DNA from 2 places in the Micromonospora sp. NPDC051925 genome. Region 2 is predicted to be linked to the other one. Evidence: riboswitches for the same ligand, from Rfam matches in the RefSeq annotation. Region 2 holds a riboswitch; the other holds the start of a gene.
The links. A riboswitch is a leader RNA that binds a small molecule or an ion and turns the genes downstream of it on or off. The one in region 2 is predicted to bind thiamine pyrophosphate.
Positions count from the first base shown of each region.

Region 1: it holds a riboswitch for thiamine pyrophosphate, as region 2 does, so the genes downstream of both, thiE (thiamine phosphate synthase) here and ACIG87_RS27705 (ECF transporter S component) in region 2, are expected to answer to the same signal.

Region 1 covers NZ_JBIUCH010000003.1:321,905-325,309, forward strand. Annotated here, with positions in the region: gene thiO (glycine oxidase ThiO) at 1-823, opposite strand, end outside; gene thiE (thiamine phosphate synthase) at 817-1,443, opposite strand; TPP riboswitch at 1,438-1,545, opposite strand; gene ACIG87_RS06075 (ThuA domain-containing protein) at 1,880-3,405, shown strand, end outside.
Region 2 covers NZ_JBIUCH010000025.1:19,391-22,795, forward strand. Annotated here, with positions in the region: gene ACIG87_RS27690 (hypothetical protein) at 1-12, shown strand, start outside; gene ACIG87_RS27695 (DUF6328 family protein) at 52-555, opposite strand; gene ACIG87_RS27700 (alpha/beta fold hydrolase) at 773-1,603, opposite strand; TPP riboswitch at 1,715-1,820, shown strand; gene ACIG87_RS27705 (ECF transporter S component) at 1,894-2,484, shown strand; gene ACIG87_RS27710 (ABC transporter ATP-binding protein) at 2,645-3,405, shown strand, end outside.

The DNA of each region.
Region 1 (3,405 bases), on a different contig from region 2:
TCACCTCGGTGTCGGCGCGCTCCTCGACGGTCGCCCCGACCACCACCTCACCGTTGTCCCGGGGCACGAGGTAGACCGACTCGCCGTCGGCGTACCCCCGGATGACGTGTCGGAAGTCGGGCGGGCGGTGACCGGGCGCGCGCAGCCGCAGCACCTGGCCCTTGACCGGGCGCACCGGCAGCCCGGTCAGCGCGGCGGCGCCGCAGCCGGCGGCGACCACGACGACCGGCGCGACCAGGTCGGCCAGCCGGGTCACCGCGCCGGGGACCAGGGTCACGCCGGCCCGTTCGGCGGCGACGCGCAGCGCGGTGACCAGCCGGCGCGGGTCGACCTGGTGGTCGCCGGGGGCGACCGCGCCGCCGCGCAGCCGAGGGGTCAGCGCCGGCTCGCGGTCCCGCAGCTGCGACGGGCGCAGCGCGGTGATCGGCAGCCCCAGCCCCTGCTGGTACGACCAGAGTCGGCGGGCCTCGGCCAGATCATCTCCGGTCAGCCCGACCACGAGGGTGCCGTCGGTGCGGTATCCGAACCCGGCCCCGGCAGCCCCGGCCAGCTCGGCAGCCCCGGCCAGCTCGGCGACACCGGCCAGTTCGGCGGCGAAGCCCGGCCAGCGGGCGGCGGACTCGGTGAGCAGCCCGGTCAGCTCCCGCTCACCGAAGTACGCCTCGGCGACCGGGGCGAGCATCCCGGCGGCGACCCGTGACGCGCCGGAGCCGGGGGCCGGATCGTGCACGACCACCCGCAGGCCACGGGCCGCGCACCGCCAGGCGATCGCCAACCCGACCGGACCTGCCCCCACGACGGCGACGTCCGGTCGGGTCAGCACGTCAGCGCCGCGATCAGTGCGGCGGTGGCCCGGCCCGGGTCGGCGGCGGCGGAGAGCGCCCCGACCACCGCCACCCCGTAGGCCCCGGCGGCCCGCAGCGCCGGCACCGACCCGACGGTGACCCCGCCGATGGCGATCACCGGCACGTCGACGGCCTCGGCCACGGCGCGTACCCCGGCCGGGCCGATCGGGGCGGGCAGGCCGGTCTTGGTGCTGGTGGGGTGGCACGGGCCGACGCCCAGGTAGCTGGCCCCGGCGGCGACCGCCCGCGCCGCGCCCCCGGGTTCCCGGGCGGTCGCGCCGAGCACGGCGTCGCCGCCGAGGACCCGGCGGGCCGCCGCGACGGGCAGGTCGTCCGCGCCGACGTGGCCGCCGTCGGCGCCCACCGCGAGGGCCACGTGCAGCCGGTCGTTGACCAGGCAGGTCGCCCCGTACGGCACACAGAGGGCGCGGACCCGGTGGGCCAGGTCGTACGCCTGGCGGTCGGTGGTCTCGTCGGTGACCCGGACCTGGACGACCAGGTCGGCGCGGGCCACCGGGAGGGCGGCGCGCAGGACGGCGAGCGGGTCGCGCCCCGGTCGGGTGTCGGTGATCAGATGCAGTCGTCCGAGGGACGGCACGACAACTCTCCTCCCTGCGCCGGCATTATCCGGATCAGGTTCGACGGTCGGGGGCTTCAGCCCCCCTCTCAGCCCGGTACACCGGGCTCCCGTGGGTTACGTGCCTGTGACCGTACGACAGATCTGCTGATCCGCCAAGGGGTCTCCATTCATGCGATCCCCTCGATGTTTACCTTTTTAGGCTTCTCTCCACTTAAGCCGGAAAAGTGAATAGCCGATATCGAATCGTTACATGCTCATGCCTTGCCGGAAACCAATCCAGCGGCGCTAATTTGTTCAACCGATCGACATTATTCCCGTGCGGGCCTCGGCGTGGCCCGCACCTGATCGCCACCGATGCGGACCTCGGCGGGCCCGCACCAATCCGACCGGGGACGGTCTGCGGCGAGTCGTCCCCATGCCCACCACTGTCCAGCACGGACAAAAGGAGCATGGAGTGTCTCCATCCCGCCATCGCCGCGCACGTCGCGGCCCACTGGGCGCCGGCATACTCGCCCTCTCCCTACTCGCCAGCGGCCTGATCGGCGGCACCGCCGCCCAGGCCGCTCCCGCCGCGGCGGCCCTGCCACAGGCCGCACCGGCACCCGCACCTGCGGCAGCCGCCGCCGAGCCGTTCTCGGTCCTGGTCTTCTCCAAGACCGCCGCGTTCCGGCACGACGCCATCCCGGCCGGCATCACCGCGATCCGCAAGCTCGGCACGGACAACGGGTTCACCGTCGACACCACCGAGGACGGGGCCGCCTTCAACGACGCCAACCTGGCGAAGTACCAGGCGGTGATCTGGCTCTCCACCACCGGTGACGTCCTCGACGCCACCCAGCAGGCCGCGTTCGAGCGGTACATCAAGGCCGGCGGCGGCTACGCCGGCGTGCACGCCGCCTCGGACACCGAGTACGACTGGGCCTGGTACGGCAACCTGGTCGGCGCGTACTTCTCCGGCCACCCGGCCAACCAGCAGGCCACCGTCAAGGTCGAGGACCACGCGCACCCGTCGACCGCCGACCTGCCGGACAAGTGGTCCCGGTTCGACGAGTGGTACAACTTCCGGACCAACCCGCGCTCCAAGGTGCACGTGCTGGCCAGCCTGGACGAGAAGTCCTACAGCCCGGGTTCCGGCGCGATGGGCGCCGACCACCCCACCGCCTGGTGCCAGGACTACGACGGCGGTCGGGCCTGGTACACCGGTGGCGGCCACACCCAGGAGTCGTACACCGACCCGCAGTTCCTCTCCCACCTGCTGGGCGGCATCCGCACCGCCGCCGGGGCGGAGAACGCCGACTGCGGCGCCACGAAGACGTCGAACTTCGAGAAGGTCACCCTCGACAGCAACACCAACAACCCGATGGAGCTGGACATCGCTCCGGACGGCCGGGTGTTCTACGCCGAGCGCGACGGCCGGGTGCAGATCGTCAAGCCGGACACCGGCAACACGGTCACCGCGGCCCGGCTGGACGTCTTCACCGGCAACGAGGACGGCCTGCTCGGTCTCCGCCTCGACCCGGACTTCGCCACCAACAAGTGGATCTACCTGTACTACGCCCCGACCGGTGGCGCCCCGCGCAACTACCTGTCCCGGTTCACCGTCAACGGTGACACCATCGACAAGGCCACCGAGAAGGTCGTCCTCCAGGTCGACACCCAGCGCAACACCTGCTGCCACGCCGGCGGCAGCATGACCTTCGACTCGAAGGGCAACCTGTACCTGGCCACCGGCGACAACACCAACCCGTTCGAGTCGAGCGCCTTCACCCCGATCGACGAGCGGGCCGGCCGGCAGGACTACGACGCGCAGCGCAGCTCCGGCAACACCAACGACCTGCGCGGCAAGGTGATCCGGATCCACCCGGAGGACGACGGCACGTACACGGTCCCGGCGGGGAACCTGTTCGCCCCGGGCACCGCGAAGACCCGTCCCGAGATCTTCGGCATGGGCTTCCGTAACCCGTTCCGGATCGGCGTCGA
Region 2 (3,405 bases):
GTCGCCCGCTGAGGACCCACCGGCCCCGCCCGCACCGATCGGGGGGCGAGGTCAGTCGCGGGTCATCATCACCGGCTCGTCCTCGTCGTCGTCGATGTCGTCGTCACCCCAGCTACGCCGGGCGAACGGCAGGATGACCCAGAAGGTCAGGAACCACAGGCCGGTGACCACGGTGAGCACCACGGCGATGCCGGTGTCGAGCACGAAGTCGGTGATCAGCAGCACCGCGCTCACCATGGCGACCAGCATGAAGGCCAGGCCACCGCTGGCCATCCGGTGGGCGAAGCGGACCAGCTCCGGCTTGCGACCCTGGCGGAACAACGCCCGGTGGAAGGCGACCGGCGAAATGATCATCGCGGTCGCCGCGGCGGCGGACAGCAGCGCCAGGATGTAGACGTCCCGCTGGAACTCGCTGGTACGGCTGAACCCGTTGCTGAACGGCAGGGTCAGCAGGAAGGCGAAGAGGATCTGGACGCCGGTCTGGGCGACCCGCAACTCCTGGAGCAGATCGGCGAAGTTGCGCTGCCAGCGCTGCTTCTCGGATTCCTTCGACACGGCCACCTCCGGATGAGACGTTGCTGCCGGCGGGGGCACCCCCCGCCGGCAGCAACGCCTGTGCCCGATCCGGACCCACGCGAAACCGGCTCACGATCCCCACTCGGCTCCGGCCCCCGCACCCGGCCACCCCACTGCCCACGCAGCGGCAGCCGACCCCGCACACCACCGCCTCCGACGAGGCGTCGGGCGAGTCGGAGGCCGTCCGGCACGGCCCTCAGGCCGCCCCGCGCACCCGGGCCAGGATCGCCTCGGCCAGCGGGCCCGGCGCACGGTCGGGAATCCAGTGGGTGACCCCGGAGAGCACCACGAAGCGGTAGTCCCCCGGCACGTGACGGGCGCACGCCTGCGCGGCGGTCCGCCCGATGGCGAAGTCCCGGTCGCTCCAGACGTAGGTGGTCGGCACGGTCACCGGACCGACCGCCTTCATGTCCCGCCCCGACATCGCCCGGTACCAGTTCAACGCGGCGGTCAACGCTCCCGGCACCCGCATCGGTTCGACGTACCGGGCCACCCGGGCGGGGTCGCCGATGCCGGCCAGCAACCGGCGCAGGACCGTCGCCCGCCTGGTCAACAGCACCTCCTCTGCCAGGCCCGCCCGGCGGAACAACGCGATGTAGGACGAGCGCGCCCGCTGCCCCCGGTCGGTGGCCAGCGCGTACCCGAAGGCGGCCGGGTGGGGCACCGAGACCGCGGTCAGGGTCCGGACCCGCTCCGGGTGCTGCGCGGCCAGCGCCCAGGCGACGATCGCGCCCCAGTCGTGTCCCACCACGTGCGCGGCGTCGACACCCAGCTCGTCCAGCACCGCCACCGCGTCGGCGACCAGCTCCGGCAGCCGGTAGGCGGCCACCTCGGCGGGCCGGGCGTCCGGCGGGTAGCCGCGCTGGTCGAGCGCGTAGCTGCGCAGCCCGGCGGCGTGCAGGGCGGGCACCACCTCGTCCCACTCCCCGCCGTGCTGGGGAAAGCCGTGCAGCAGCAGCACGACCGCGCCGCCCTCGGGCCCACCGACCCGTACGTCGAACGTCAGTCCCCGCGCCCGCACCCGCATGATCGGCAGCCTACCCAGCCCGGCGGGGCCCGTCCCGGGCGTCGAATGCCGAGAACCGTGGCCTGCTGGGCCGTTCCCGCAGGTCGGTGCTAGCGTCTGCCGAGACAACTTCATATCCGACAGGGGAGCGCACAGCGCTGAGAGTGCGGGCACCGCCCGCAGACCCTCGAACCTGATCTGGGTAATGCCAGCGCAGGGAGTTCGGTCGACCTCCAGCCGCGCCGCCGTCCGGTAGCACCGGGCGCGGCGTGCGTCTTCTCCTGGTTCGATATCTGGACTGGGAGCACCGTATGACACGCACCGACAGCAACAGGTGGCGCACGATCGACATCGTGGTCGCCGCCGTGATCGCCGTGGCCTTCGGCGTCATCTTCTGGGCCTGGGGCCTGGTCTGGAAGGCCGCCGACCCGGCATTCTCCGCCGCACCGGCCGCCCAGGCGGTGATGTACGGCGTCTGGCTGGTCCCGGCGGTGCTCGGCGGACTGGTGATCCGCAAGCCCGGGGCGGCCCTGTTCTGCGAGGCCGTCGCCGCCACCGTCTCCGCGCTGCTCGGCGCGGAGTGGGGCGGCATCACCATCGTGCAGGGGCTGATCCAGGGTCTCGGCGCGGAGCTGGCCTTCGCCGCGTTCCGCTACCGCGCGTTCCGGCTGCCGGTGGCGGTGCTCGCCGGCGCGCTGACCGGGCTGAGCGCCGCACTGTTCGACTTCTTCGTCTGGAACGTCGACTACGCCCTGACCAGTTACCGTCTGCCGTACGCGGCGCTGACCGTGCTCAGCTCCGCCGTCGTCGCCGGCGTCGGCGGCTGGTACCTGACCCGCGCGCTGGCCGAGACCGGAGTGCTGGACCGGTTCCCCGCCGCCCGCGACCGCACCCTCATCTGACCCCCGTGTCGATCACGGAGGTGTCGGCGAGGTGGCGGCCGGAGCACGCCGGCACGGCGATCGCCCGGTCGCCCCGGTCGTCGGGCCCGGCGGACCGGTCCACCGCGCCTCCCGCCGCCTCCGTGGTCGCCGGGGTGGGCCGGCCGGCGGGGAGGTGCGCATGGCGAGTGTGAGGTTGGTCGGCTTCGGCTGGCGGCACGCCGGGCGGCGGGCCTGGGCGGTACGCGGGGTGGACCTGCGGATCGACCACGGGGAGCGGGTGCTGCTGCTCGGGCCGTCCGGGGCCGGCAAGAGCACCCTGCTGGCCGCGCTGGCCGGGCTGCTGCCGGCGGACTCCGGCGAGCAGGAGGGCACCGTCGAGATCGACGGCCTCGACCCGGCCAAGGCCCGCGAGCGGGTCGGCACCGTCTTCCAGGATCCACAGTCACAGTTGGTGATGGCCCGCTGCGGTGACGACGTCGCGTTCGGCCTGGAGAACCGGGGTGTGCCGGGTGACGAGATCTGGCCCCGGGTGGACGAGGCGTTGCACCGGGTCGGCTTCCCGTACCACCGGGACCGCCCCACCGCGGCGTTGTCCGGCGGCGAACAGCAGCGGCTCGCCCTGGCCGGCGTACTCGCGCTGCGACCGGGGCTGCTGCTGCTCGACGAGCCGACCGCCAACCTCGACCCGGCCGGCGCGGAACTGGTCCGCCGGGCGGTGGCCGGCGCGCTGGACACCGACACCACCCTGGTCCTGGTCGAACACCGGGTCGCCGACGCCCTCGCGCTGGTCGACCGGGTGGTGGTGCTGGCACCCGGTGGCGGGGTCCGCGCCGACGGGCCACCGGAGACGGTCTTCGCCGCGCACGGTGACGCGCTCGCCGCCGAGGGCGTCTGGGTGCCCGGCCACCCCACCGCGCCACGCCCGGCCGCCGGACCGCC